Regions from separate parts of the Paenibacillus sp. J22P218 genome, predicted to be linked through region 1. Evidence: riboswitches for the same ligand, from Rfam matches in the RefSeq annotation. Region 1 holds a riboswitch; each other region holds the start of a gene.
What was found. A riboswitch is a leader RNA that binds a small molecule or an ion and turns the genes downstream of it on or off. The one in region 1 is predicted to bind cyclic di-GMP.
Positions count from the first base shown of each region.

Region 2: another riboswitch for cyclic di-GMP. It lies ahead of AC0YN0_RS16700 (choice-of-anchor A family protein); the one in region 1 lies ahead of AC0YN0_RS19285 (putative bifunctional diguanylate cyclase/phosphodiesterase).
Region 3: another riboswitch for cyclic di-GMP. It lies ahead of AC0YN0_RS24180 (hemoblobin-interacting domain-containing protein); the one in region 1 lies ahead of AC0YN0_RS19285 (putative bifunctional diguanylate cyclase/phosphodiesterase).
Region 4: another riboswitch for cyclic di-GMP. It lies ahead of AC0YN0_RS18575 (SpaA isopeptide-forming pilin-related protein); the one in region 1 lies ahead of AC0YN0_RS19285 (putative bifunctional diguanylate cyclase/phosphodiesterase).

Region 1 is NZ_JBWDNL010000004.1:253,428-261,211, reverse strand. It holds gene AC0YN0_RS19295 (methyl-accepting chemotaxis protein) at 1-1,451, opposite strand, end outside; gene AC0YN0_RS19290 (hypothetical protein) at 1,760-2,704, shown strand; gene AC0YN0_RS19285 (putative bifunctional diguanylate cyclase/phosphodiesterase) at 2,766-5,390, opposite strand; cyclic di-GMP riboswitch class I at 5,488-5,574, opposite strand; gene AC0YN0_RS19280 (FAD-dependent oxidoreductase) at 5,641-6,204, opposite strand; gene AC0YN0_RS19275 (MarR family winged helix-turn-helix transcriptional regulator) at 6,457-6,900, shown strand; gene AC0YN0_RS19270 (MMPL family transporter) at 6,940-7,784, shown strand, end outside.
Region 2 is NZ_JBWDNL010000003.1:438,082-445,865, reverse strand. It holds gene AC0YN0_RS16725 (cation:proton antiporter) at 1-137, opposite strand, end outside; gene AC0YN0_RS16720 (cation:proton antiporter regulatory subunit) at 140-631, opposite strand; gene AC0YN0_RS16715 (hypothetical protein) at 680-1,051, opposite strand; gene AC0YN0_RS16710 (cupin domain-containing protein) at 1,281-1,742, shown strand; gene AC0YN0_RS16705 (HD domain-containing phosphohydrolase) at 1,805-3,331, opposite strand; cyclic di-GMP riboswitch class I at 3,552-3,639, shown strand; gene AC0YN0_RS16700 (choice-of-anchor A family protein) at 3,693-5,600, shown strand; gene AC0YN0_RS16695 (5'-nucleotidase C-terminal domain-containing protein) at 5,683-7,461, opposite strand.
Region 3 is NZ_JBWDNL010000006.1:120,649-128,432, forward strand. It holds gene AC0YN0_RS24180 (hemoblobin-interacting domain-containing protein) at 1-3,455, opposite strand, end outside; cyclic di-GMP riboswitch class II at 3,539-3,622, opposite strand; gene AC0YN0_RS24185 (MBL fold metallo-hydrolase) at 4,023-4,781, shown strand; gene AC0YN0_RS24190 (hypothetical protein) at 4,931-6,049, opposite strand; gene AC0YN0_RS24195 (helix-turn-helix domain-containing protein) at 6,169-6,744, opposite strand; gene AC0YN0_RS24200 (S-layer homology domain-containing protein) at 6,867-7,784, opposite strand, start outside.
Region 4 is NZ_JBWDNL010000004.1:86,293-94,076, reverse strand. It holds gene AC0YN0_RS18590 (stalk domain-containing protein) at 1-1,865, shown strand, start outside; gene AC0YN0_RS18585 (sensor histidine kinase) at 1,947-3,107, shown strand; gene AC0YN0_RS18580 (response regulator) at 3,112-3,843, shown strand; gene AC0YN0_RS18575 (SpaA isopeptide-forming pilin-related protein) at 3,990-5,873, opposite strand; cyclic di-GMP riboswitch class II at 5,907-5,988, opposite strand; gene AC0YN0_RS18570 (hypothetical protein) at 6,241-6,711, shown strand; gene AC0YN0_RS18565 (ATP-dependent helicase ComFA) at 6,867-7,784, shown strand, end outside.

The DNA of each region.
Region 1 (7,784 bases):
GCGCGGAACGATTCGCCTGCCTTCGCGCTTACGATTGATCCTTCTCGTGCTGCGACTGCCGATTTCTCCATCGTCAGCACCGCATGCGACGTACCGCTGCCGATGCTGTGCAGAATCGCGCCAATCTGCTCCGATGATTCCTTCGAACGCTCAGCCAGCTTGCGAATTTCATGAGCGACAACAGCGAATCCTTTGCCGTGCTCGCCGGCACGCGCTGCCTCGATCGATGCGTTAAGCGCCAGCAAATTCGTCTGATTCGCGACATCGCCGATCATCGCGAGGATGCCGCCGATTTTATCGCTTTGCTCCTTCAGCTCGTGAAGAGTGGCGACGGTCGTCGATACATGCTCTTCAATCTCGTGCATCTGTTGCAGGGTAGAATCAATGACACTCTCTCCTTCGGAAGCGAGCTGGCTTGTATCTGCGGCTAGCTCGGATACGGAAGAGGTTGATTCCGCAATACGTTGTATGCCGACGGTCATCTCCGTCATTGCACGCTGGCATTCTTGGAAGCTTTGCAACTGCGTATCTGAACCAACGGCTACCTCTTGAATCGCTTCTGTCACATCTTGCGTTGCTTGCGAGGTCTGCTCCGCGCTCTGCTGCATGTTGGCGGCAGCACCCGCAACCTCGCCTGAAGTCGTGCTAATGTTACCTGCCAGCTCGCGCAGGCTTGCGATCATCGCGTTAAACGAGGTTCCTACTTGGGAAATTTCATTCTGCCCTTTAACCGCAACGGCAAGCGTAAGATCACCCTGAGCGGCTAACGCCGACACTTCTGCCAGTCTCTTGAGCGGCTTAAGCACCAAACGGATAAGTATGACAGCTATTAGTATAGCAATGACTGAGAATATTACAGCAATGATAATGCTTTTCCATAATAGCTCGCTAAGCTTGGCGTTAATGAAAGCATAGTCGATATCGACTCCGAACATGCCTACTACTTGACCATCTTTAGATTGAAGCTCAGTCATTAAGGTGACCCATTGCCCAATCTCGTCCTCATAAACCTTGGAAACCGCAAATCCGTCTGCCGACGCTTCGGTGAACGTTGGCTGCAAAATTTCCGGAATCTCATAGGTGTCGCCTGGAGCAAAACCGGCAGCATGAAGCGCATCGTTGCTTTGCATAACGGTCGCGATCTTTTTCCCGTCTTGTTCAGCTACCTCGGGCATGTATATATAAGCATTCGCCACTAATTCGTTCTTTATCATCGTGTCCAGCAGCTGCTTAAGTTGTTGAAAAACATCGCCCTCCGTATCGCCGCCAGCCTTAATCTCCTCGTAGCCGCGGCCCAGCAAGAAGTAACTGGCTTCCATCTGGGCACCGAGTGTTTCACCGGTACGATTAATCTCCTGCGTAAAGGCGCTTTTTTGGCTGTTATAGGACAACGTCTCCGTAACTCCGATAACGATAATTAATAATAAAGCTAACACAATTGAACTTGCCACTACTAAACTTCTGTTGAACGCACGGAACATCTCATCACTCTCCAAAACATTGATTATGATGAATATCGTCGATTTATGTCGGATTATGTAGGTGGTAATTTGTGGAATCGACAATTCTAGTTGTATTTTCTGCAATAAGCATAACAATGGGATATTAGAAAAATGCGAGAATCAATGTTAGAAAAGTGTTGAATATATAAGCTTCTGAGCCGAATTCAGCTAACTTTCAGGCGGCTTTAAAGGACAATTAAGGAAGCGAGGGTAGGATGTTCCTGTAACAACATTATCGATGAGAGGTGGAATTACGAATGCTTCAATTGAAACCGAAAGCAAAAGCGATAACGGCAGGAGCCATCGCGCTTACTTTGACACTAGGAGGCGGCGTGCTTTGGAGCAGTCAATATGTGAATGCAGCCTCGGCCGACGTTGCCCAGACCGACTCAAATCAAAACGGCAAAGCTGCTGACGGTACAGAGAAGAAGGGCAAGGGCGGACAATTCGGCGGACATGGCCTCGGAAACATACAAGAACAGCTTCTCGCTTACTTGGCTATTGATGAAGCAGCGTTGAAGACACAGCTTAAGACGAGTACGCTCAGCGAAATCGCAGTGGCGCAGGGCAAAACTCGCGAAGAGTTGAAAGCGAAGCTAATCGAATGGCTGGAGGCGGAGCGTGCGAGCGCCCCGGCCGCATCTGCGGACACCGATAAGCAGAAGGATGGACAAGCAGAGAAGACGAAGCCGACGGCTGCCGAGCAGGCGGAGAAGCTGCTCGATTCCAAAGGCGGCGGACAGGGGCTAGGCAAGCATGACGGTCGCGGCGGCAAGGGCCTTGGAGGCGGAGGGCTTGAAGCGGTAGCTGCAGCGCTAGGCCTAGGAGCGGATGAGCTTAAAGAAGCACTGGATGGCGGGAAAACGATTGCGGCTCTTGCTGCCGAGAAAGGCATAGCCGTACAAACCGTTATTGATGCTCACATAACCGAAGTGAAAGCCAAACTCGCCGAGAAGCTTGCGGCGGGAGAGTTGACGCAGGAGCAGTATGACGAGAAGCTTGCAACCTTGGCTGAGCAGGCTGAGAAGCTTGTAACCGGCGAGCTTCAAGGGCGCGCTCAAGATGGCGGCAAAGGTCCGCGCGGGGAGCGTCCTAACGGGGCGCGCGGTGCCCAGAAAGGTGACAAGCCGGCAGCGGAGAACGGGGCACAGGCAAGCGAAAGTGAATCGGCATCTCAAGCCGAAACCGGGGCAAGCGCTTAAGACGAACAATGGCAGTACAGGAGGCTAATCCTGTACTGCCATTCGTTGTTTATGCAGTGCTTTATGCGGCACTGCCGGCCAGCAGCGCTTCGAACTGATGCGCCGGAAGAGGCTTGCTGAACAAGTAGCCTTGCAGTTCATCGCACTTCAGCTCTTTGCAAAATTGCGACTCGTCATCGGTTTCAACACCTTCTGCCACGACCCTCATATCCATACTGTGCACAAGCTCGATAATAGCCCGAACGATCGAGGACTTCTTCTCGTCGGTCGTAATGCCTTGAATGAACGAGCGGTCCAGCTTCACATCGGAGATCGGCAGCCTTTGCAGCTGATTAAGCGTTGAGTATCCGGTGCCGAAGTCGTCCATCGAAATTAAGATGCCGAGCTTGCGCAAATACTGGATCGTTTCAATGACTTGCTCCATATTGCGCATGAAGACGCCCTCCGTAATTTCAATGCTGACGTATTCCGGCGATAATTGCGTATCTTCTAACGCGGATACGATCATTTCGATTAAGTTTCCTTGGAAAAAATGTCTGCCCGAGATGTTAACCGATACGCATATCGGAGGTAAACCCGCATCCTGCCACGCTTTGTTCTGGCGGCAAGCCTCGCGGAACACCCATCGGTCAATTTCTAATATGAAGCCCGCCTGCTCGGCAAGCGGAATGAACTTATCTGGCGGAATAAGGCCCAGCTCGGGATGCTGCCAGCGGATAAGCGCTTCTATGCCGCATAACTTCCCTGTCGAGGCGCTCATTTTCGGCTGATAGTGTAAGGAGAATTGGTTCGTTTGCAGCGCATTATAGAGTCCGTTCTCCAAGTGCATCTTCTCTGTCATGACCGAGGCAAGCTTCGGCTTGTAGAAGCGGTAGCAGCCGTCGCCCTCTTCCTTGGCGCTGTACATGGCGATATCCGCGTTGCTAATAACGGTGTCGATATCTTCGCCGTCGAGCGGATATAGACTAATGCCAATGCTGATTGTTAAGTAAAGCGACATGCCGTCGATTTCGAAGGGCTTGGAGAATGCTTCACCGATTTTCTCCGCCATGTCGTGTACCTCGGCAACGTCGGTGTATGAGCCGGCGAAGACGAATTCATCGCCTCCGAGACGGAATACATCGAAGCTCGTTGCTGTCTCTGCGAAGCGGTTGGCAGCCTGCTTCAGGAGTCTATCGCCGGTTGCATGGCCAAGCGTATCGTTTACTTGCTTGAAGCGATTAATATCGGCGAACATAACGGCAATCTTATGCTCATTACCGGCATGTATCGTAATCATATCTTGAATATGCTTCGTAAAGTGAAGCCGATTCGGCAAACCTGTCAGCATGTCGTAATAAGCGAGGCGATGAAGTTTCTCCTCCGATTGCCCAAGCATATACGCTTGGGCTTGCAGGCGCTCGCTGTTTTTCTGCGTCTCACCGAACATATGGACGAGATTGACCGCCATTTGCTTGAAGTTGCTAATTAAGGCGTGAATCTCGAAAATATTGCTGGAAGGCCATTCGATCATGTCTTCCTGCTTCAGGCGGCTCGGCAGATTGTTCGTCGCTTCGGCTAATCGCTTCAAGCTTCTGCCTAGCCAGCGGTTAATGAAGAACGCAACAAGCGCGGCGAATAAGGCGAGCGTAATTAAATAAATGAAATGCGTGATGTATTTATTAAAAAGATAGTATTGATAGTTATGTAAAGGAATATCGATATGGATCATGAGGCCCGTATCATGGATGGGCGAGGCGTAACGGAACTTGCCTTCATGCCAAGTCGAGATATGGAGCGGATGCTCTTTACGTACAGGAATAAGCAATTGAAGGTTGTTGCTTAACGCTTTGTTAATCCGGTAGCTTGAGGTGTCATTGCGGATGCTGCCGTTCCAAGGGATGACAGTGCCGCTTCCATCCGTAATGGTAATGGTGTATAGAGCGGACGAATGCTTGGCAATCAGCGATTGCAGGTATGCAAGCGTGGCCTCGGACTTATTGTCGTCGTATCGGATTCTGCTCTCCATATATTCTCTTCCGATCATCGAAGCTACGTTGCTGGAAAGCTGCTCGGCGTGGCGGCTGGCTTCCTTGAATGAGCCCGTGCTGCTAATGTAAATATTCAATAGAAACGGCAGTATAACGCACACGATCGAGAAATGAAACATGACGCGGTTGAGGGAGCTGGATCTGCGCCAATTGCGAGCGATGCCGGACCACTTTGAGAGCGGCAAATATTGCAGGGCAATATCGGCACACAGCGCGTTCAGCAGTCCGTTGATCGCCACAATCGACGTAACGAGCATCAGATCGGTCCCCATAGCGTTATATTGACCAACATGAGTAATATACGTTAGTGGAACGGCGATAAGCAGCCAAAAGGCAGCGTCGCAGACGAACAGGTGACTCGGGAACTTGCGAACGAGCAGACCGACAATGGCAATTTCCAGCAGTCCGATGTAATGGAATAGAGATTGATCCATAAGCTGAGTCCCAATCGTATGCACGACTGCGGCGGCAAGCAATCCGGGCCAGAACCCGAACAAGCGAAGTCCGACTAACAGGAATACGCTTGTAAAGGTGAATGTTATGCCATATAGAAAGGGATAGCCAAGTCTCTCGCAGATTAAAGCGAGCAGCGTGCATAGTAGAAAGGACAGGGCGATGATCCATCGATTACGCTTCGGTTGCTGTACAGTACTCAATTCGGGCCTCCTGGTAATATGTCAATGGAACGATTACGGTTGGATTTGACAATAAAAAAAGGATGCCAAACGGCACCCTCCTGCGGTCACGAATCATTAGGGTAACCCGGCGATCATGGCGTCATTACGCTGTAGACCCGTAGCTTTGCGTCCTATGCTTTCGCATAGTTTGCCCTTTGCCTATCCGGCTTTTCACCTAATATTCGACAATTTATTCTAAATTCCTTCTTTTTTTGCGCAAACTTGAAAACTAAGCTTTCAGTACGTCATGATCGACATAACGCTCGCCATTCATTTCGCTAATGATGTTGATAGCAGCTTTGGCGCCGTCGCCGGCCGTAATGATCGCATGAACGCTTACGCCTGCTACCGTTCCAGCGGCCCAGATTCCGGGAATGTTCGTTTTGCCGCTTGGATCGACAGCGACTACCGTCTTGATGCGCGGCTCTGTACCCGCTTTTGTCTGAACGCCGATATGCTCGGCAAGGTCAGTTGCGGCTCCGGTAGCGAGCAGGACATGCTTTGCCTCGTAAGCTCCGCCATCGGATTCAATCTTGAAACCGCCTTCGATGACAGTAATGTTCTGAACGGTTTCCTCCTTAATCTCGGTGCCGAATTTGAGCGCCTGCTTCTTGCCTGTCTCGATGAGATCGGGACCGCCGATTTCGACAACGCCGTAATGGTTCTCGAACCATGCGCGCTTCGTCATCCCTTTGTTATTTTCGAACATGACTGTTTTTTTGCCTGCCTTCGCGCTAAAGATCGCTGCGCTTGCTCCTGCGGGTCCAGCTCCGATAATTCCAATATCGTACACGCGTCCAACCTCCAAATGTATTTATTTCGTTCCTTTCGTTTTCGCCAATATTATATAAATGTTCCGCGGCAAAAATCAATCGGACAATTCGAGTCCGTTCACGATATGTTCATGATTGACGCGTTGCATTCGAACCGGGTCTTTGATATAGTTCGATTATCGAATAGTTCTACAGTAGAATTAGTTTGTCCGAGTCATTGGAGTCATTAGCGTTCGGACCATTACGACAGAGAAGGAGGATCTGATGCGGGAATGGATCTCAAACTATCCAAAGAAATTATACATCGCTACGAGGCTGCCCACTTCTTGGTTAACCGCCGATTAAACGCTTTGATACGCGAGCTGATGCCGGAAGAGCTGACGATCGACCAGTTCTCGACGCTGCGATATTTGCATAGCCAGGGGCGAAGCACGTCCTCGGAGCTGGCTGATATTTTCTGCGTGGGCAAAAGCTCGATTACGGCCATTATCAATCGTCTTTTCGACAAGAATCTGATTTATCGTCTGCCTGACGAGAAGGATCGTCGCGTCACTTATTTAGCGCTGACCGAGGAGGGAAAGCAGCTTTTTGACGAGATGGACGTGAAGATGTATGAGCTGCTGCTAAAGTATATCAGCCCGTTCGACGAGCAGGAAGCGATCACGTTTATTCAGACGTTCGAGAAGCTCGCTCATGAGCTAGGCAAACCACAGTAAGGCTATGAAGCGTAATCGTGAAGGGAGAGCAGAGAGAGAATGAGAGTCATACTGAAGCTGAAGTGGTTAGTGCTTGTGTTATGGATTGCGGTGGCAGCAGGGCTGATGATAACCGCGCCGGCAATGGGGGAGCTTGTACGGACCAAAGGACAGATCGGCGTGCCGGAAGGTTACTCCTCGCATATCGCTAGCGAGCTCGTGAAGGAAGTAGGAGGCGACGATGGCGCAAGCGGCATGGCGACCGTGCTCGTCTTCCATAAGGAAGGCGGCTTATCGGAAAGCGACCTAGCCGAAGTGAAGGGCGGCGTCGATAAGTTGAAGGCGGAAGGCGAGGCGATCGGCGTCACGTCGGTTACAAGCCACTTCGATACGCCTGAGCTGAAGCCGCAGATGGTGTCCGAGGACGGCAGCACCGTTCTGACCCTTTTGAGCGTAGAGGCCGGCGACCGGGAGCTGGTCGACCTGAAGGACGGTTTGTACGAGTCGCTGTCCGACATTGGCATTGAGCATTATTATACCGGCAACTGGATTATCTCCGAGGATGTTGTGCAGAGCTCGCAGGAAGGGCTTAAGAAGACGGAGCTTATTACGGTCGGATTCATACTTATCATCTTATTCATCGTCTTCCGTTCGGCGGTTGCGCCGATTGTGCCGCTGCTGGCGGTGGGCTTTACTTACCTCACCTCACAGTCGATAGTCGCATTCCTCGTGAAGTATGCTGACTTTCCGCTATCGAACTTTACGCAAATTTTCCTCGTTGCCGTCTTGTTCGGGATAGGCACGGACTATTGCATTCTGTTGATCAGCCGATTCAAGGAAGAGCTGGCCCATCGCGGCGACATTACGGAAGCGATCGTTCATACGTATCGCACGGCAGGCAGAAC
Region 2 (7,784 bases), on a different contig from region 1:
TGCGGCGCATGAGGCCCGACAGCCATACCGATCAATATATAAAAAGGAATAACCGAAAAACGAATTTTTGAAGCTAACAGCCCGACCAAGGCGATGAGTATAACGGCGAGACCGATCTCCAGCACCATGTGGTCCATAATTAACGACTCCCGTTTTGGAGCATGAGCTTAAGCTGCTTAAGGTTCTGCCGTTCACCAGCCACAATAAGGGTCGAGTCTGCTTTGAAAACATAGTCGGGACCTGGATTAATATGCTTAGCTTCCTTCTCGACGGCAGCAATAATCGTTGCGCCGGTCGTTTGGCGAATATCCGCTTCGCCGATCGTTTTGCCGATGCAAGCGGCGTTTGGCTCGATTTTGTACCATTCGATCGTTAGATCATCCAGCGCTACTTCAATCGTCTCGAGCGCCTTCGGCTTGTAAGTCATTCCGCCGATAATAGCGGCAATCTGACGAGCTTCTTCATCCTCAAGCGTTACCATGGAGATGCTGTCATCCGGATCCTCGTAGTCAAAATGGTACATTTCACGTCGGCCGTCATCATGAATGATAATGACGAACTTATCGCCTCCGCGCGTAATAATCTGGTATTTGCGTCCGATTCCAGGCAAATCAGATTCTCTAATATTCATTGGGTTTGCCTCCTCATTTTTTTGTAGTTTGTACCAAAAAAATGGGTTCTAACCAATGTAGACCGATGTATATTTAATAGGCTTAAGCAGTAAACGCTTCAAGCGCTGCAGGATGGTCAGACTTAAGGGGGATAAATAAGCGGGCCGTCCATATAAGACGGCAAGTGATGCCTTATAAGCCGCGGGCTTGCGGCGAATAGGCTGAAGCAGCTTGCTCGGGGAGCGCCCGTTCAGAGCAGCGCAGGTCGTTGCGCGGGCAACAGGATTGAACCGGCTGGAGCCGGCCGTCAACTCGAAGTTGTTGCCTGCTTGGTAAGCAAACAGTGCAGTGAGCAGCAATGGCAAAATAATAAGCAGGTTAAAGAACCGTTTGCGAAACGCGGGTCTTTGGTTGTGCTTCATGCTTATCGTCAATCTCATCTGCTCACCTCCTGCGGCTATATTTATAAGTATATCTTATAAATGACCAAAATCATAGACAATTCCATTTTTTTGTTGGTCGAATAAGTGAACAATTCAAGGCTTATAACCGTGGGATCAATTAGCAACGATCTTTTTGCTATTAATCAGCGAACCGGCATTTCCGATATGATAGAATGAATGAAAGTTTTCAAATAGAATAGAGCATAACAGAGAGAGGTTGATTGGGATGGGAGCAACAGTGAAGGAGCTGTCGCCGCTTGTGCATGCGCTTGATCTTAAGCCGCATGTCGAAGGCGGATGGTACAAGGAAATTTGGAAAGCTAATTTTGAAATTCCGCAGCAGGTGCTAGGCGATCCGTATTCGGGACCGCGTTTTGCCGCATCGTCGATTTATTTCTTGCTGCATCCCGAGGAGTTCTCGGACTGGCATACGGTTTATTCCGACGAAGTATGGTTCTGGCATTCGGGAAGCCCGTTGCTGCTCACGCTTGGCGGAACTGAAGCTGACCCGCATACTCGCAAGGAGATTATTGTGGGCCCGGACATTGCCGCAGGACATCAACCACAGGCGCTTGTGCCGGCTAACGAATGGCAGATGGCGAGAGCGCTCGGCGACGAGCCGGTACTCGTATCTTGCGTCGTTGCGCCAGGCTTCCACTATGATGATTTCCGTCTGATCAAAAAATAGGCACGTTCCAATAAATAAGAGCTTCGCGCGTGGCATTATGCCCGGTCGCGAAGCTCTTATTTTTATGATTCGTTTTGCCGCAGCGAATTGATGAACAGCTCGGTTAAGGCGGGATCCCACTGTGTTCCCTTGCCTTCCTCCAGAATCGCGAGAGCGTGCTCGCGGGTCATTCCTTTACGATACGGCCGATCCGATGTCATCGCATCGAAAGCGTCGGCAATGGCAATAACTCGGCCAAGCAGAGGAATGTGCTCACCTGCGAGCCCGTCGGGATAACCGCGTCCGTCATAGCGCTCATGATGGGAGCGAACGCCCGGAAGCAGATCGGCCATCGCGTCGGCAGGCTCAATCTGCTTCAAAATATTTTCGCCCAGTCCCGGGTGCGCCTTAATCTGATCGAACTCCTCGTCCGTCAGCTTGCCATCCTTCAGCAGCACCGCGTCACGAATGCCGATTTTGCCGATGTCATGAAGCAACGCCGACTTGCGCAGCAGTTCAATCTCGGTTTGCGGCCAGCCAGCCTGCTCGCCGATCGCGACGGAATATTCGGCAACGCGTTCCGAATGACCCGCGGTATAGGTGTCGCGCGCGTCAAGCGCGGCAGCAAGCGTGAAGAAGTAGCTTTGGTGAAGCTGCTTATTGCGCTCATCCCTTTCCTGCAGACCTTCGATCATATGGTTGAAGCCTGCGACCAGCTTCGAGAATTCATCGGAATGAATATCTTCCGCGCGGGTGTCGTAATGGCCGTTCTGCACGGCAATCATCGCAGCTTGGAGCTTATGGATCGGATCCTCGATATTGCGGGATAGGAGCGAGGCGCCGAACAAGGAGAAGAAGACGCCGATAACGAGAATGATACCGGCCCATTGCCAATAAGCGGAGGTGCCCCCGCCGTCCAGTCCTTCAAGCCTGATCTGAGCCGCAAGACTATGCAAGAGCAGTGGAAGCGTACCGATTAAAAAAGCGCTTAGCAGAAACTTCGTGCGAATCGAAGCGAATACTTGGCCGCCGAGCGACAGATCCTGCCCATAGAGCTCTACATGTTTGTTGCGCATATAGGTGACAACAGGTCGAATGGCCCGTGCGGTCAGGAAAAATTCGATCATGGCATGCATGCTGGCAACGAGCAACGCGCCAACGGAAGCAAGTCCGATATAATAATAAGGGAACGAGAGCCATTCCATTCGGATGAAAAGATAGCTCATTGCAATAGCCGGCACCGATATGCCGAGCAAATGAGGTCCGAAAGTCCGCTTCAAAGACAGTACCGGAAAGCGGTGCGTTTGTATATAAGCTTTGCGAAGCTGCTCCGCTGTAGGCTGATCGGACAGGAAAGCGGCCTGAATCGGCTTCGCATGCCGATAGAATACGAACAGCTCGCAGGCAAGCATAATGAGCAAAGAAGCGAATAAGATGACACCGAGCACGAGGCCTTCGCCTTGGGGCAGCTTAAGCGTGGAGAAAATGATGATGCCCCCGACTCCGAGCACGGCGACGGCCGATCCAAATACATAGTTGTAGACGAGCTGGAGGAGGAAGGCGCGATATACGCTTGCGGGAGTTTGTTGGTGCGGATCTAGTAGCTTCAATGGGATCATTCCTCTTTTCGCAGCTTCATGATGTAGTTCCTATTACCTATATTAACAATCGGCATATGGAGAGCGGAATTGAAGTTCATTTCCATGTACATACATGGGTATATTTTACATGGGGTTAGATAATTTAGCGGATTGCGGTTGCGACCAAAATTAGCTAAAATAGGTATAGTTCCTTTTTGATAGAGTCATAGATTACGAACGAATTGTTCGATTATGCCAATAGCAAACCATTTGAAAGAGTGGGACGCAAAGTCTGGAGTCTACAGCGCCTAAGGCGCTATGATCGTCCGACCGCCATGAATCTCGTATTCGTGTGTGGTCTTTTTTATTTTTTTGATAGGGAGGGTATATCATGAGAAAAGCATTTCGTAAGAGCGCATCACTAGTCGTGACTGGGGTCATCGTTTTCGGCATTCTATGTAACGCTTTCGTATTTGGAGCAGGCGGAGGCAACAACTCTGTGCTCGGTACGGCAGGCAGTTACAACGTGTTCATGCTGGGTGACTTTAAGCTGTATTACGAGCAAGTCGAAGGTGGACTGGCGGCCGGAGGAGATATTGATATAACCGGATTTGGCGTCAATCGAGCGAATGCATCGGGAGACATTGGCTTAGTAGCGGGCGGAGAACTGAAGTTCACGAATGGTCAAATTGATTATGGCGATGCCTACTACGGAACGCTTCACTCAACATCGGCCTTCACGCTCGTAAGAGGCAAGAAGCATCAAGGGGCACCTATTGATTTTGAAGCAGAAGCTGAATATTTGTTGAATTTGTCCGCTGAGCTGGCAGCTTTGCCGACCAACGGCACAACAAGCAAAGATCAAAACAATTCGAATAAAACGACTTTGAAGGGAACAGACCCTCAGCTCAATGTATTTACAGTAGGTTATGATCTGAATGAGGTATGGCTGGACGTTCCGAATGGCTCGACAGTGATTATTAACGTTACGGGTGCGACTCGATCAATGGGGTGGCAAGGTTATTTTGGCTTTGACGGTAAAGACCGCCAGTCGAAAATATTGTTTAACTTCCCGGATGCTACGGCGCTGACGCTCGGCTATAGCGGGGTCAAAGGCAGTCTACTAGCCCCGCAGGCTGATATTACGGCAACGAGCGGCAATATCGACGGCATATTAATAGGCGCTTCGCTCACGAAAGGCAGAATTCAGCCGCATTGGGTACCTTTCGAGGGGGAGATACCGCTAGCGACGCCAACACCTAGCCCGTCGGCGACGCCTTCTCCGACACCAACGCCGACAGCAACACCGTCGGAGACACCGGCATCAACGCCGACGGCAACACCGACACCGTCGGAGACACCGACACCAACGCCGACAGCGACACCAACGGCAACACCGTCGGAGACACCGGCACCAACGCCGACAGCGACACCAACGGCAACACCGTCGGAGACGCCGACAGCAACACCGTCGGAAACACCGGCACCAACGCCGTCGGAGACACCGGCACCAACGTCGACAGCGACACCAACGGCAACACCGTCGGAGACACCGACACCGACACCAACGCCGACAGCGACACCAACGGCAACACCGTCGGAGACACCGACACCAACGCCGACAGCGACACCGTCGGAGACACCGACGGCAACACCGACACCGACAGTGATACCGTCGGAGACACCGACACCAACGCCGACAGCGACACCGTCGGAGACACCGACACCAACGCCGACGGCAACACCGACACCGTCGGAGACACCGACGCCGACACCAACGCCGACACCGACACCAACGCCGACGGCAACACCGACACCGTCGGAGACACCGACGCCGACACCAACGCCGACACCGACAGCGACACCGACAACAACACCGACAGCAACGCCGACGGAAGAACCGACGTCGACGCCAACGTCGACACCAGTCGTAACGCCATCACCGGCACCGACGCCGACGGGAACTCCAATACCGGAGGCAACAGTTACTCCTGAGCCTACTGTGTCACCTGATCCAACGCCGACGCCTTCCGATGAAGTAATTATTGATGAAGAAGAAGTGCCGGGCGGCTCACCGGATGAAGGCGGAGCGCCTGAAGATGGCGAGGAGCAAACTACGGATGACGAAGAAGTAACGGTAGACGATGAAGAAATAGGCTTAGGGACACCGGATGATGGTTCAGTGGATGTTGATACATTGCCTAAGACAGGCGATAGCAGCACTATGCCGTTCTACATGGCTGGATTGGTAATCGTAATGCTAGGATTTCTGATCCGCTTTTCTGCACAGAAGAAATAAGAGTAACGACTAATAATCAAAGGGCTGTTCCTTAAGCGGTTATCCGCTCGTGGAACAGCCCTTTGCATTTGTATAAGCTACATTATGAAGGCAATATGATCTTTTGACCCGGGAAGATGAGGTCTGCGTTCGTTAACTTATTAAGATCGCGAAGCACCTGCCATGTCGTTCCGTATTTCTTGGCAATCGCCCATAGCGTATCGCCTTTTACAACGATGTAGGCCGGAGCTGCAGGCTCGGGTTTTGGTTCAGGCTTCGGCTCTGGTTTCGGTTCAGGTTGCTCGGGCTCGGGCTTCGGCTCGGGTTCAGGGGAAGGAGTGACGGGTTTCACTCCTTCCGTAATGCGTCCCTCAATGGTTGGATTTGCTTTGCCAAGCTTCTGAATATAAGCGATGAGCGCTTCATCCAGCGCGCCGTACATGCCGGCTTGCGGATACTTGCCGAACATGGTGTATTCATCGCCGCCCGCAGCTATGAAGTCATTCGTGGCAAGGGTGTATGTCGCAGCTTCATCCAATGGTTTGCCGCCGATTGTGACGGAATGAACGCGCTCCCCTTTGACTGCTTCCTTGTCGATTTTGAAAGCGACGCCGGACACTTGCGGGAAAGCGCCCTTCGGATTCGGATAATCAGAGACGCCGTTCTCGAGCGCGGCTTTGATGTCTGCGCCGGTTACCTTAAGCGTCACAATCTGATTCCCGAACGGCAATACCGTAATGACTTCTCCTTTCGTAATCGGGCCTGCATCGATAGAGGCGCGAATGCCTCCGCCGTTCGTAAGCGCGACATCAGCTCCCGAGATGTCGGCCAAAGCGTCGGCAATCAGATTGCCAAGGTTCGTCTCGCTTGCGCGTACTTTCTCCCTTGCGCCTTCGAGAGCAACGGATGTTTCGCCAACTTGCTCTGCGAGAATCGTCTCTTGGCTCTTCAGCGTGGCTGCAACAAGCTCAGCGACTTCGGCGTTCGGTGTGATTTCCGCTGCCTCGGCTTGGTTGATAAGCGTCGCTTGCTTCTTAACGACAGCACCATTCTCGACCCAAAAGTCAACGACGCCGACGTATTTGGTATACTCGCCCGCGCTGACAATCAATGTGCCATTGTCGCCTACAAGGCCGTCTTCAAGAACAGTGTGACTATGTCCATCGACAAAGATATCGATGCCCGCTACGGCTTTGACGACCCGAAGACTCGTATCATAGCTGGACTTATCCTGTCCGAGGTGGCCGACCGCAATGATGACGTCGGTCTTGTCCTTTAGCTCGTCGACAATAGCTTGCGCTTCCGATGCGGAGTCGGTGAAGTGAAGTCCCGCCACGTTCTTCGGATGCGTCTTGTACACCGTCTCTGAAGTCGACAGACCGAAGATGCCGATCTTTACGCCGTCAATTTCTTTGATGATATACGGCTCGAAGATCCGTTTGGCGCCTAATCCTTTGATATTCGCGCTCAGCATTGGAAACTTCAGCTTGCCGGCAAGCTCGATCAATCTCGCCGAGCCGTAATTGAACTCATGGTTGCCTGGCACCATAGCGTCATAGCCCATCTTGTTCATCGCGGCTACGACACTTTCTCCGTTGACCAAAGTAGCGAAGGTCGTGCCGTGAATGGCATCTCCGGCATCAATGGCCAATGTATTCGGATTTTTGCTCTTGTAGTAATCGATTATGCCGGCTACCTTGGCGAAACCCATCTCGCCGCTCGTGGCCTCGACGGCACGAGCATGCATGTCGTTCGTGTGCAGCAGCGTGATATGTTTCCCTGTCTGTTCCGTCGCATCCTCTGCCGCAGCGCTGCCCATAAGTCCAAGCACCAAGGCGCTGGCGAGCAGTGCTGACGTCAACCATTTGAACCTTTTACGCATGATTTGCTCAATCCTCCATATCTATATATTTGGTTAAAGCCCACCAGTAATATTCTACATATTTCCACTAATTCCTTCGTTATTATCTGAAAATTCTGATTTATAAGCATGCCAATCCTATAACGCAAAGTGTTTGCTCTATTTTGAACTGATCGGATGTGTCGGGGCGGAATAGCGAAAACATATTACGTTATTTTTCTAAAGCGGAGGTGGACGGGGGACATTATGGCGGATCGGACTATAAATAACGAAACTTCTTTGCGTTATTTATAGGAAGGGTGACCGGACGCAAGCAATAGCGACAAATTTTTGCGCTATTTCTC
Region 3 (7,784 bases), on a different contig from region 1:
GTTGCCGTTACGATGATCGATTGATTCGTCGGTGCGGTGTTGTACTCTCCGATCGTTATCGTCGGTGCGACTTTGTCGATGTTCGTGATCGTAACGACCTCACTCGACGTGTTGCCTACTGCATCGGTCGCTCTAAAAGTGAAGCTGCCGTTCTCTTCGAACGTGTGGCTCGCTGCCTCCAAAGTGCCGTCTACCGATGTTGCCGTTACGGTGATCGACTGGTTCGTCGGTGCTGTGTTATATGTTCCAATGGTAATCGTCGGTGCAACCTTGTCGATGTTCGTGATCGTTACTGTCTTCGTTGTTGTGTTGCCCACCTCATCTGTGGCAGTAAAATCGAAACTTCCGTTTTCGTCGAACGTGTGACTGCTCTCATTGAGCGTGCCGTCTACCGATGTTGCCTTTACCGTCACCGATTGGTTCGTTGGTGCTGTGTCGTACAATCCGATAGTAATCGACGGGCCTACCTTGTCGATGTTTGAGATCGTAACGACCTCGCTCGACGTGTTGCCTGCTGCATCGGTCGCTCTAAAAGTGAAGCTGCCGTTCTCGTCGAACGTGTGGCTCGCTGCCTCCAATGTGCCGTCTGCCGATGTTGCCGTTACAGTTACTGACTGATTTGTCGGTGCTGTGTTATATGTTCCAATGGTAATCGTCGGTGCAACCTTGTCGATGTTCGTTATCGTTACTGTCTTCGTTGTTGTGTTGCCCACCTCATCTGTGGCAGTAAAATCGAAACTGCCGTTTTCGTCGAACGTGTGACTGCTTTCATTGAGCGTGCCGTCTACCGATGTTGCCGTTACCGTCACCGATTGGTTCGTTGGTGCTGTGTTGTACGATCCGATAGTAATCGACGGGCCTACCTTGTCGATGTTTGAGATCGTCACGACCTCACTTGACGTGTTGCCCGCTGCATCAGTCGCTCTAAACGTGAAGCTGCCGTTCTCGTCAAACGTGTGGCTCGCTGCCTCCAACGTGCCATCCACCGATGTTGCCGTTACGGTGATCGACTGATTTGTCGGTGCTGTGTTATATGTTCCGATGGTAATCGTCGGTGCAACCTTGTCGATGTTCGTTATCGTTACTGTCTTCGTTGTTGCGTTGCCCACCTCATCTGTAGCAGTAAAATCGAAACTTCCGTTTTCGTCGAACGTGTGACTGCTCTCATTGAGCGTGCCGTCTACCGATGTTGCCGTTACCGTCACCGATTGGTTCGTCGGTGCGATGTTGTACTCTCCGATCGTAATCGTCGGTGCGACTTTGTCGATGTTCGTGATCGTTACGACCTCACTCGACGTGTTGCCCGCTGCATCGGTCGCTCTAAAAGTGAAGCTGCCGTTCTCGTCAAACGTGTGGCTCGCTGCCTCCAACGTGCCGTCTGCCGATGTTGCCGTAACGGTGACCGACTGATTCGTCGGTGCAGAGTTGTACGCTCCGATGATAATCGTCGGTGCGACTTTATCGATATTCGAGATCGTTACCGTCTTCGTCGTTATGTTGCCACTGGCATCGGTAGCTACGAAGTCAAAGCTGCCGTTCTCGTCGAACACATGGCTGCTCTCATTGAGCGTGCCATCTTCCGACGTTGCCGTTACCGTTATCGATTGATTCGTCGGTGCTGTGCTGTACGCTCCGATGACAATCGTCGGACCGTCTTTATCGATATTCGAGATCGTTACCGTCTTCGTCGTTATGTTGCCTGCGGCGTCGCTTGCTACGAAATCGAAGCTGCCGTTCTCGTCGAACACATGACTGCTCGCATTGAGCGTACCGCCAACAACTGTTGCCGTTACAGTGATCGACTGGTTCGTCGGCGCCGTGTTATATGCTCCGATCGTGATCGTCGGAGCGACTTTATCGATATTCGAGATCGTTACCGTCTTCGTCGTTGTGTTGCCTGCTTCGTCTGTTGCTACGAAGTCGAAGCTGCCATTCTCGTCGAACACATGGCTGCTTGCATTGAGCGTACCATCCGTAGAAGACGCTGCAACCGTTATAGATTGATTCGTTAATGCCGTATTATATGGGGCAATTACGATGACAGGGCCTTGCCTATCAATATTGCTGACCGATGCTGTCGCTGAACCCGTATTACCTGCAGCGTCTCTAAAAGTAAACGTAAAGTTTCCATTCGCTGTAAACGTATAGCTTGTCGACCCTCCATTATTCGTTACGGTTATCGGTTCGCTGCCGGTTATAGTTGCCGTTACATTACCGCTTGTAGGTGTTGTAATGGAATAACTGACTATGGCCGTCGGCGGAGTTGTATCCACCGGCCCGTTCGGTACAATCACTTGCTCCACTGTTGCATCACTATATCCGCGTGCGCTTACAGTAAGCTGATGTAATCCTTGTTTGAGCGCACCTGTTTTGAACGTAATTTTGCCTTTGCTGATCGAATAGTTTGTGCTGGGTACGTTCGCCCCGCCATCGCTAATCGCCGTAATATTTCCGCGCCAATTGGAATTGTCATTGAACGTGATCTCAATCGGATTTGATACGGTGTTCGCTGTCGTATCCGCTTGAAGAGAAGGCGGCGAAAGCACGATTGGAGCAGCGTTGATTCGTTGAGAGACACTCGTATTTTTGTAATCGTCCGCTAGAACCGTAATCGTATGAGTCCCTTTGGTCAGAATACCTGCTTGTAAAGTAATCATACCGGCACTTACCACATAGGCGGATGAATCAAGCGCCGTTCCATCCACATTGACGGAAGTGATTGCACTTCGCCAGCCTGCATCATCCCTGAACGTGATCTCGATCGGATTAGCAGTATCATTTTTTGAAGAATCACTTCGAAGCGATGGTGCATTGCGAAGCACTGGAGGTGAAGTAATCACCTGTTCAACCGATGTATCATAATAGCCTCTGGCCGCTACAGTGACCGTACGGTTCCCACGGCTAATAACACCGGCTTCAATCGTTATTTTACCTTCAACGATGCTGTACTTCGATGACCGCAGCGTTGATCCGCCGACCTTCACGGATGTAATCGCTTGTCGCCAGGCCGCATCATCCGCGAACGTAATTTCAATCGGATTGATCGTATTGTTGCTCGTTGTGTCGGCCTCCAATACCGGACCGGGCAGCGGTGCTGCCACGATCGTTTGAGACACGGCTGCATCTGTATAACCAGTAGCTTTAATTGTAAGTTCGTGCAAACCAACGCTTAGGACACCAGCGTTAATCGTCAACTTACCTGAGCGAATCGAGTAGTCGGCAGATTGCAGCTGCGCCTCGTCACTCTCAACCGATGTGATCGCGCTGCGCCACCTGGAGCTGTCGCTAAAAGTAATCACGATCGGATTATCCGTATCGTTGGTGGTCCGATCCGCACTCAGCTTAGGCGCTTTGTTAGGAGATGCTGCATTAGCGGCTGCCGGGGAAATAACTAAAGCTATCAAGGTAACGAGTAACAAATTAATGAATACATGCTTGACTTTATGTCGCAACATCAATTCCTCCTGAGGATAAATAGAATGGACAACCAAAAGTTAACAACACAAAAAAACCGACTTGATCCAATTGTCACTTAAAAATGGATTCAGGTCGGTTGCACTACTAGCTCCTGCGAGTTTAAGTGCCCAATTATGGACTCGCAATCATCGCTTCCCTATGTAATTATGTTCGTGCTTGTACTTTCCATCCCCCTAACTGGATATTAGGTAATTAAGACTAGAAACTTCGTTTGAATCTAGTAAAATAGTATTACTTGTTATGTGATAATTATAGAGTTTGCACCCAAAAATAAGCAATATAAATTTTACATTCTTTTACAACATAAACTTTTCCTATCCGCTAGGATTCGACAGTCATCCGGATTCCTTTTCGACATTCCTCCGCTTTTAAGAAATGCCTCCTTTTTATAACAAAATGATTATTGACAAATAAATATTTTTATGTTATAATAAAATATTTTACAGTTTACACAAACTTCTCTTCCTGATAAGATGTTTTATGCTTGCATGAAGACACGGATCAGCCCGTGATTCTTCAACATCTGATTAGGGAGGTTTTTTTGCATGCAACAACAAAGCGGAATACAGGCCTTATCTATTTCGGCCGAGATGATGGGCAAGACGGAAACGATCTTTCCTACTGTGTTATGGGACAAGGAGAACGTCATATTGGTCGATGCCGGGTTTCCCGGACAACTCCCGCTGCTGAGAGCCGAATTAGAGCGAGTTGGCATTCCAATCGATCGGGTGAACCGCATTATTGTAACGCATCAGGATCTTGATCATATCGGAGGTTTGCCTGCGATTAGGGCTGCACTTCCGCAAAAGCCAGTTATATATGCTTCCGCTCCAGAAATACCGTACATTCAAGGCGAACGGAGGCTAATCAAAATTACGGATGCCGCGATCGAGCATGCTATCCGTTCGCTTCCTCCGGAAGTGCCCGAAGAATGGAGATCCGCATTTCGAAAAACGCTTGAGCATCCTCCTTCGGCTTCAGTCGATTCCGTGCTGGAATACGGGGAGCAGCTCCCTTATTGCGGCGGTATCGTCGTCATCAGCACAACTGGGCATACGCCAGGTCACATTAGCCTCTATCATAGACCGAGCAAGACGCTTATCGCTGCCGATGCGCTCAGGGTCGTCGACGGACAACTGCAGCTTCCCGATCCGAATCTATGCACGGATTATGAGCAAGCCTGCAGCTCCATATCTGAGCTTGCACAATACGATATAGACACTGTCATTTGTTATCATGGCGGCATCTTCACCGGTCTAGCAGGCGAACGCATCCGCCAGCTAGCCAGCGGGACGGCTGGTTAATTTATTGCGAATGATATTGGACCCGGCTGTAACCTAGACTTCAAGCATATACAAACAAAGAGGTTACCCCTATCGTCCAATTGGACGTTCCGTTTAGGGATAACCTCTTCCTATGTTTTTCGAATTGTCAGGAGCACTGCTCTGCGCCGTTACTCTCGTAAGCCGATTTTGCGCAATTGATTCCGTTCATGGCTCAAGCCCAGATTAGCGAGCGTTCTCATGCATAATAAGAACATTTTGCGGTCATCGGGAATGATTTTTTTGTATTGGAGATTGCGAATGGTTGCAAGCTTCGTCTCCGCATCGGCTTGATCCAAAGCGGTTTGCAGCAGCTCGGCGCTTTCCGGCGTATCGTTAGCCACTGCCGATAGGCCCTGGCTGCTCGAACCGGATAACGGCATAACGCCTACCGAATCCAACGTGTGCCGCCGAACGCGAGCTGCCCGCTCAGCCTTCACCTCGTCGATATGCAAGGCAAGATCGTCCATGGCCTCGATGCCGAATACACGCTTGAGTCGGTTCACCGCATATCGCTGCCCTTCATTTATCTCCTCTGGCTCCCGCTTGTGAACGTCGGCCAAATACGCTTGACCCGATCGATAATTGTTGTACAGCACACTGCGGTCTGTACATACAATTCGGAGAAATTCCTCTATGTTTCTGGCAACTATCGCTATTTCATTGTCGAAATCCATAGGAGAGACAACGGCAATATAGGCGTTCTCCAAGTCGGCAACCGTACCGAAGTCAGTAACGAAGCAATAATGAATGCCATCCACTCCTGGACTTGCGAACGGGATAAAGTCAGGCGGCGTGCAAGCGTAACGAAAGTCCTGCTTCTGCATGAGCAGGCCCAGCTTCAAATCCATATCACGGCCAAGCTCCAGCTCGAGCTCGTAGAGACGGATTACGGTTTGCGGTACAGTATACTTGCCATATTGGCCATGAACCTCTGGGGAAGGCTCTAGTACCGGCTTATCTTCATCGCTTATCCGGCCGAATTTCACTTTGTTCGAAAGATTGTCTCTGTCTATGCTAGCGTAAGCTTGAATGATATCAGGCACATATTCCCTTGTCATCTGAATGCCCTTCATCACCTGGAACAGCGTATGCAGCTTAGGTTGCTCCCACTCTAAAAGCACCGTTTCCGTAATCTCTCCCTGCCAATTGAATTCAATTTCCAGCAGATGATCGATCTGATTCCGGTGCTTGTCGGTCAACAAATTCATTTCCTTAATGATGAGCTCGATTGCAGATTGCTTGTCCATGTGCAAAACCTCCCGGCTTATTGAATCTCCCAGCATTTGTATGACCTGTTGTTTTATTACGCATCGCGCAACAAGTTGTTTCAACAGAATGCCGGCCGCAGTCAAGCAATCCAATCCTTTTATACAATCTCTATAATATTCTCTTCCGGAATCGACAATTTCCTTTTCAAAGCCGCGAGATGCTCATCGTTCATATATTTCTCCTGCCGTTCGAACATCCCCAGATAGGAGCCCGTGATGCCTATAGCCTCAGATAGTTCGGCTTGAGTCAGCTTAGACTTTCTCCGAATCGTTCTGAGCTCCAAAACAATAAATCGGTTCGGTCTATTCGTTGTTCCCAGAATACCGTTCTTGCCGTTGCTTTCAGTTCTTGCTGCTTTGTATTGCTCAAGATCTTTGTTTGCCTTTTCCAGTCCCGCCACTCGCTGTCTTAATTCCATAATTTCTTGCTTCAGCTGTTCGATGTTGTTATCACCGTTTGTTACGGGATTGCCTTTTGCATCAACAAACAGCAGCACATCGCTAACTGGAACGCCGAGCATGGCGCAAAACCGATCGATCGTTTCAAATGATATCGGCTTATCTTTATTTATTTTTGCGGTAGTCGTCGATGACATCCCTTCTTCGTTCACGATATCTGTAATTTTAATATTTCGGTAAGCAATAACTTTCCTTAACGGTTCGAAAGATAACATTTTCCGTTCACCTCTAGTTGCAAATATTTCAACGAACTTCTTATGGTTAAAAAAGAGCTACCCCGTTCAACAAGGACCGTTGATTAGGGATAGCTCGCCAGCATCCAGGACCTGTCGCCCGCCTAGATAAGCCCGGACTTCATAAGCAATCGTCGGATGATTATGGCTGCCTCTGCTTTGGATATATAGGTTTTTGGAGCCAGCTCGGTACCCGTCATGCCGACAATAATGCCTGCTTGCAAACAGTCGATGACGCTGCTCTTCGCCCAACCCGAGATCAGGCCTGCGTCAATGAACGCACTTAATGTTTGTTCAGCGGAGGCGGAAGCGGAAGCGGAGGCCAGCTTCGCCTTAAGCCCTGTCAGCTTCATTGCTTTCGCTATGATTTCAAAAGCTTGCTCGCGAGTAATGAAGTCCGCCGGATGAAACTTGCCGTCAGCGAGCCCGCCGATCAAGCCATAGGTGTGCGCCGTGCTAGCCGAGCAGTTGAACCAATCCGCGCTGTTAACGTCCGGGAACGGAGTTATGCCGCTTTGTGGCTTCAGCCCAAGACCTTTCACGATGGTATCGGTATATTCAGCGCGCGTGATCGATTGATTCGGGTTAAAGCATCCCGAGCTATTGCCTTGGATGATCATCCGCGAGCCCAGATCATTCACGGCTTCTCTCGCCCAATGACCCGCCATGTCGGCGAATTGGGCCGAGTGCCCTACGAGCACGAACCGGCTGTTCGTCAAGCTGTTCACTTTGGCGTAATACTTGCCGCCCTCGACAACGATCTTCGTCGGCACATGGCGGGTATCCCCGTCCGCCTCGATGACGACAGCAGTCGTTATTTGCGAACAATCAACGCCTTCCGGCACTGCAATCGTTCTTTCCACATAAGACTCGAACGAGGTCACCTCGATCGTTTTGTTGCGATAGGTTGCTTTTACAGTAAAATGGTTAGGGTTCACGAGGATTGTAAATTCGCCAGCGATTGCCGCTTGTTCGGCAAGCTGTTCCGATTCCGCGGTCGAGGCGGCGATTTCAACCTCAAA
Region 4 (7,784 bases), 170 kb from region 1:
AAGAGCATTTGCAGGTCGGACAGGCAGTTACGGCAGACTATTCGCTTATCTCGTCAACGACGGGCGCGAAAGTCGATCCTGCCGGCTTCGAGATGTTAATCGGAGGCCACACCTTGCTAGTTGACGGAGGAGCAGCATCGGCGTTCTCCCGTGACGTAACAGGTGTCAGCGGTTCTTCTTACACGTCAAGATCCGGAGTAGGCTACTCCAAGGACGGTACGAAGGTGTATTTAATTACGAGCGAGAAATACGGCAGCAGCACCGGACTTAGCTTGAAAGAGCTGCAGCAGGTTATGGTGCAGCTTGGCATATACAAAGGCGTGAACCTGGACGGCGGCGGTTCTACGACCATGGTCGAACGACCGCTCGGCACGAGTTCGCTGACGCTGTCCCATTCGACGCAGTACGGAACGACGCAGCGTAGCGTATCGAATGGCATAGGCGTATTCACAAGCGCGCCGGTTGGTACGCTGAAGGGCGTTACTATAACAGGCTCGAACGTGGTATTCCTCGGCCAAAAGACGACCTTCGCCCTCAATGGCTATGATACGTATTATAACCCCATTAAAGTGGATGCGACGCAAGCAGCTTGGAGTGCTAATCCTGCGGTAGGGACATTCAGCAGCAATACGTTTACGGCGACTAAGGTCGGCAAAACAACGATAAGCGTCAAGGCTGGAGATGCTTCGGCTCAATATACGATGGAGGTAATCGGACAAGACCAGATCGCCTCGATCTCGCTGAATACGGCTGCCGGTATGCTTACGCCGGGTTCAACGCTGACAGTTCCTGTTACAGTGAAACTAAAGAACGGCAAAACGTACAAGCTGAGCGGCGATTCTCTTAAATGGGAGTATATCGGCTTTAACGGCACCATGACAGGCGATACGTTAACGGTTAATTCGGTAAAAGCGGGCGTGAAGACCGGATATGCGATCGGACGTTACGACGGTTTCCCGACGTTGATTCCATTCACGCAAGGCGAAACGGTCAAAGCATTCGAGGATTTCGAGAAAACAGCTTATCCGATCTCGTCCCAAGTGACGCCAAAGGAAATTGCGGGCAGCGTGAGCCTTGCTACGGATTTGCCAGGACAAACATCCGCCAAAGCGCTTAAGCTAACCTATGATTTTACGAACGGCACAGGTACGAAGGCATCGTATGCGGCGTTTAATACGAATGGCGTATCGTTGTCTGGAAGCCCTACATCGATGTCGCTTGACGTATACAGCGATCAAAGTAAAAACTGGGTAAGGGCAGAGCTTATTGATGCCGACGGCAAAGCACATCTAGTCGATGTAACGAAGCAGCTCGATTGGAGCGGTTGGAAGACGATTAAGATCAATCTATCGTCTCTCGGCATGAAATATCCCGTGAAGCTGAAGCGAATCTATGTCGTCACGCTGGACAGCACGCAAGCTGGACGCTCGGTTACTGGTACAGTAGGTTTGGATAATATGAAACTGAATTATGCGCCGGAGGTAACGGTAGATACGAAGTCCAAGGTTGAGATGATAGTAGGCAACACGAATGCGACCTTGAATGGCAAAGCGCTTAAGCTGGATGCAGCGCCGATTCAGTTGAACGGAACGACTTATGTGCCGCTCCGCTTCGTAACCGATGCTCTCGGCGGACAGCTGTTCGTTGACGGCAAGCTGAACAAGGTAGGCGTACTGCGGGGAACGAAGCTGCTTGAAATGGTTATTGGCGAGAAGGGATACGTGTTGAACGGTACTCGCCAGCAATCGGAGGTAGCGCCTATTATTCGCAATAATAGAACGTTGATTCCTGTGCGATTATTCTCGGAGAAGCTTGGCTTCACCGTAGGATACGATGCCAAACAGAAGAAGATTACCATTCAATAGCATGGACGATGGGCAGCCATTCTGTGGTATGATAGAGAAGTATAGGAATCAGGATTGCCATAGAAAGGTTGCCGATCGATCGTGGATCACTTAACAGTCGATATAAACCGAGTTATCAAAAATGCAATTCAAGTGATGGAAGACAGCAAATATCAAATCTATGAAATATGCGAATCCGCGCGCTCTGAGCTGGAAGCACTCGAGCAGGAACTGGAGCTTGTGCTTCAGGAAACGGTGAAGACGATCGAGAAAGTCGATCAGTTGGAGCAGGATTACAGGCGCGCGCGAATTCGATTGACTGAAGTGAGCCGGGATTTCGTCCGATATAAGGAAGAGGACATTAAGTCGGCTTACGAGAAGGCCACACAAATCCAGCTGGATCTTATGGTGTACCGCGAGAAGGAATCGTATTTGAAGGCTCGCCGGGACGATCTGCAGAAGAGGGTTCGCAACGTTGAGAACTCGATTGAGCGGGCGGAGATGATTGCTTCGCAAATTAACGTCGTACTGGAGTATTTATCAGGCGACCTTAATCAGGTGACGCGAATTTTGGAATCGGCGAAGACGAGGCAGCTGTTGGGTCTTAAGATTATTTTGGCGCAAGAGGAAGAGCGGAAGCGCATCGCCAGGGAAATTCATGACGGGCCGGCACAGTCACTCGCCAATATTGTGCTTCGGACAGAAATCGCCGAACGTATGCTGATTAAGAAAGAATTCGAGATGGTGCAGGAAGAATTGGTAGATTTGAAAGGCCAGGTTCGTTCTGGGCTTGAAGAAATTCGCAAAATCATTTTCAATCTCCGGCCAATGGCGCTCGACGATCTTGGATTAGTGCCGACGCTGCGGAAGTTTGTGCAGGATTTTGAAGATAAATCAAAAATACATACTGTATTCGAGCTCTCCGGCAAGGAGATTCGAATGCCGTCTGCCATGGAGGCGGCCATATACAGGCTCGTACAAGAAGCTTTCACGAATGCTCTGAAGCATGCTAACGCTTCGCGCGTATTGCTTGACATAAGCTATGAGCCTCATTTGATTACAATCATCATTCACGATAACGGCATTGGGTTCCAGAGCGATCTAATCGATCTCGGAGCAAGCCGAAACTCCCATTTTGGACTCATCGGGATGAGAGAACGCGTGGAATTGATTGAAGGAAGGATGGATATAGACTCAAATCCTGGACAGGGTACGAAAATTATAATTCATATACCAATAACTGCCGAGAACAGAAAGGAGTAGTATAATGATAAATCAAGTTCCGAGCACTCCCGCCCGAAAAATCAAAATATTACTTGCAGACGACCATCAGTTGTTTCGCGAAGGCTTGAAACGAATTTTGAATATGGAAGATGATTTGGAAGTGATCGGCGAGTGTGGTGACGGCATTCAGGTTATGGAATTTTGCAATCATACGTTGCCCGAAATCGTACTGATGGACATTAATATGCCGATCGAGAACGGTGTAGTCGCAACAGAAAGACTCAAGAGCATGTTCCCTGACGTGAAGGTAATTATTCTGTCTATTCATGATGATGAGAGCTATGTATTCGAAACGCTCCGCAAAGGGGCTACTGGCTATTTGCTTAAGGATATGGAAGCCGAGTCGCTTATTAATGCGATCCGTTCGGTTGTTCAAGGTTATGCGTATATTCATCCCAAAGTAACAGGGAAGCTTATCAATCAGCTTCGTCGTATGACGTACCTGGACGAGATGGGAATTGTATCGGGAGCTGCAGCCGCCCAAGAGCAAGGCGTTAAATATAACGCTGTCGACGAAAGCCCGCTGACTCGCCGCGAGGCAGAAGTGCTGCGTCTGATGGCTGAAGGCAAGAGCAACAAAAACATTGGCGAGTTCCTGTTTATTAGCGAGAAGACGGTTAAAAACCATGTCAGCAGCATTTTGCAAAAAATGGAGGTTGATGATCGCACGCAAGCGGTTATTCAATCGATTAAGTATGGTTGGGTTACGTTGTAATAGATAAAAGCGTGTTGCACAACTGATTAAAGTGGGGGTCCCGTGTCTGTAGGAGCGGGATTTTTTTGTTGTGTTCGTAAGAAAAGAAAACCTCGATGCAGTCTCTTCGACAACACCGAGGTTCGAATGCTTCGCTAGCGGGATCTCTAGCTTTGTTTATTGGCTCTTTGTTTTCTGAATGTAAGGATACCAGCCGAGATTGCAAAAGCGCCAAGCAGGTAGAACGGAAGCGAGCTTGTATCGCCGGTCTTAGGAAGATTGCCGAGCGGTACTTCGCCTTCTTCGATCACGCTGCCGTCATCTTCACCGCCATCTCCACCGTCGCCAGGTCCACCTTCTGGAATCTCTTCCTCTTCAATTACCTCAGTGGAAGGCGTTGGAGTAGGCGTTACTTCAGGCGTTGGAGTAGGCTCTGTGCTTGGTGATACTTCAGGTGTTGGAGTTGGTGATACTTCCGGCGTAGGAGTAGGTGACGGATCCGGAGTTGGCGTCTCCGGAGGAGACGTTGCGCAGCGAGCTCCGTTGTTCACCAATTCCTCGTAGTATGAAGACTCGCCAGGACCCCACCATACGATTCTGATTGTGTTTTCCTTCGACTCCGTCGATACCGTCTCTGCCGTAATCGTGATCGACTTGCCAGCTGGAACGGTCACTTGATTAGAAGATTCGTCATTAGCTTCGAGCACGTACCAAGTAATTGTGATGTCCTCATCGCCAGGGTTGTGTACTCTCCATTTGCGAGTGGAGCTCGGACTAACGGTACATACATTCGTAATTGTAAGTTCCGGTTGTTCCGGCTCTACAGTAGGAGTCGGTTCCGGTGTTGGTGTAAGAGTCGGCTCCGGCGTTGGAGTAGGAGTCGGCTCTGGCGTTGGTGTAGGAGTCGGCTCCGGCGTTGGTGTAGGGGTCGGCTCCGGCGTTGGAGTAGGAGTCGGCTCTGGTGTTGGTGTAGGAGTCGGCTCTGGTGTTGGTGTAGGAGTCGGCTCTGGTGTTGGTGTAGGAGTCGGTTCCGGCGTTGGTGTAGGAGTTGGCTCCGCCGTTGGTGTAGGGGTCGGCTCCGGCGTTGGAGTAGGAGTCGGTGGTGTGCAATCTTCGCCTGGGTTTTGTGCGGTTATCGACTTACTGTAGTCATCGCCCCACTTGACGGTAAGCGAACCGGGAGTGCCTGTGACAATGATTGGCTCAGAGTCGTTGCTAGTGATGTATTCACTATGCCATGATCCGTTCGTTTTCCATTTGAAATAAAGTTTCACATTGCTTTCGTTCGTAACGATCCATTTGCGAGATTGGCTTGGTTCGTCGGTACAAGCGGCAATGAGATTGAGTATAGGCGTGTTATATACATCAACCTTCGCAGTCTTGTCTTCCTCAACTTTTACCGATTGACCGTTGCTTGAGATGGATGTCGTGAAGCCTGCAGGAACAACCTCAACTACCTTGTAGTAGCCGGGTGCCAGGTTTTCGAACTCCACTTGGCCACTGCTATTCGTTGTGCCGGTAGCAACTACATTGCCGTCTTTAAGTACTTGGAAAGTGACGCCGCTCTGAGGTTTTGCATCGTCATCATCGTAGTAATACTTTTTGGTAACTTTGATGTTCCCGCAATCCTCATCATCGTGACGTCCACCGCCACTAGTGCCTTGCAGGACCCCGTTGGTTAATCTGGGGCTGTCTCCGCCGATGCACTTGTTGCTGTTGTCATCACAATCCTCATCATCACGGCCGCCGCCATAAGTGCCTTGAATGCCGGACACGTCGCGGTCGTCTCCGTCGCATGCATTGCCACCGCCTCCACCACCGCCTCTGGTGAAAACCAATAAAGATTGAAGAGAAGGAGACTCTACCGATGCAAGTTCTTCAGAAGGGAGAACAGTTGACTCTGGATTCTCGGTAGCCGGTGCAGTTGTTTCCTGTGCAGATTCTTGACTTGTTTCATCCGTGCCCTGCGCCATAACGATCGAGCTTAAGAACATGGACAAGACGAGCATGATGGACATGATGACCGCAAACTGTTTTTTGACCAACTTCATTGTTCACTCTCCTCTTAGATTTGGATAATCTAGTTCTAAGAGGGCCGGTTACACTACTAGCTCCGTATAATCCAAGTGTCCAAATGCAGATTATACATCATCGCTTCCCTAAAAAGCATGAATGTTAAGAGGTTTTCCCTCCTTCCTTCACTCTATCTGCTTTCCAATACTACTTATGCTCTAGTTCGCACTAAAATGATAACATATATTGGTATTTCCACAAGAGTGTTAAAATGTTGGGGAATGATGAAAAAGAAAGAAAAATGTCGAACGAGGCATTTGGACAGTATATTTTTAACTTGTCCGCTTATACCGGAACCTGTGGGCGCTCCTTCGCATATAGTGTCGCATAGAGGAGGTGACCGCCGTGTTAGAACTTCTGCTTCTCGTGCTTGGGTGTTATATAGCGGCTGCATTGTCGGTTCATCTAGCTTATCGGATACGGCAAGGGCGGAACCGGGCTAGCAGGCATTATGTGCTTATAGCCGATCAGGATCAACATAATATCGAATGGTATATGCGTTCATTGTTAACATTCTCGCGTCAGACGGGTAAGGAAGTCAAGGTGACGGTTGTTGATTATGGCGCGACCGCTGAGACGCTTGCTATTGTCGATCGAATGGCACGCAAGGGACAAAAGGTGACGGTTCATGAATATCCGGAAAAGATGAGGCGAAGCCGTACCGCCGCTGAAGCAGGTGCAGTCGTTTCCATTAGAGAAAGCGATGCCGATCAGTTGATGTGGCTGCTGCAGTCTGAAGGTATTTTGAAGGACGCGAATCAGGCGGTGCTTATCGACTTGCAGAATCCATCCGATTTGTCCAAAATGCCGTTCTAGTATATACTAATTGCCATAACGGTTGTGAAAGTGAAGCACACTTTGCAGCGCTCTATGCGCTCTAGGTGTGCTTTTTTTGCGTTTTCTTGGTTGTATGTAGAATGGCAGCAATGACGACGCACTAAGAAATACAATATGCGGGGAGCGTAGAAAAGATGCGGGCTTATGTGTATGTTGTCGGCAAAAATGAAAAAAGGAGAGCTTATTGTACGATCGCGCCTGAAGTTGATCGGATTTATTGGCTCGAGCCCTCGCTCGGCATGCGAATGGGGAGGATTGTCCCTCCGGCAGACGAGGGCTGGATATGGCGGAATCCGCTGCCGCTCGGGGATGCTTGCAGGGCGGCGGAGCTTTGTAATAGTGAGCAGGAGCGACGAGGGGGAGGGAGGAGCGATCGCGATGGCGTGGTTGGCAGGCTTGCCGCATGTACGGCGGCAGCGTGCGGGGAGGCTGCGGGCGCTCGGCGGAGCAAGCGCGGCGAGAAGCAGCAGGGCGATAGCCTGCGCGGGGGCGCGGAGCGCTGGGAGCGAGCCGCTGCAGCTGGCGAGCCTGGAGATGGCGGCGCAGCAAGCGTTAGCGGGGCTGCGCTGGAGGCGTTGGCCGCAGCCGCGAGGCGGGCGGCGGCGCTTTTGCAAGGGCGCGCGCTGCTGCGGGGCGAAGCGCAGGCGCTGCTTGAGGGCGCGGGCGTGCCCGGCGCGGACAGCGGCTGGAGCGATGTGCTCCAGCTAGCTGCGCTGCACGGGCTCGTGCGCCTGCGTGGGGCGGTTGCCGCAGAAGCCGGCAGCCGGTCGGGCCTGCTGCGCCGCAGCCGGCGCAGCTTGCGCTGCCTGCGCTGCGGTAGCGGCGAATCACAGATGCGCCGCACAACCTGCGCATCCTGCGGCAGAGCATGCGCTTATTGCTTAAGCTGCATTCAGATGGGTCGCAGCCGGGAATGCGAGCTTCTCATCGAAGGGTTGCCGTCTGTAAACGCTCATCTAAATGCAGGCGACCTCCCGCCGATGGAGGAGAGACTGTCCAAATGGGGGCTCAGTCCCGCACAAGCATCGGCAACGGCTAAGGCGCTTCAATTC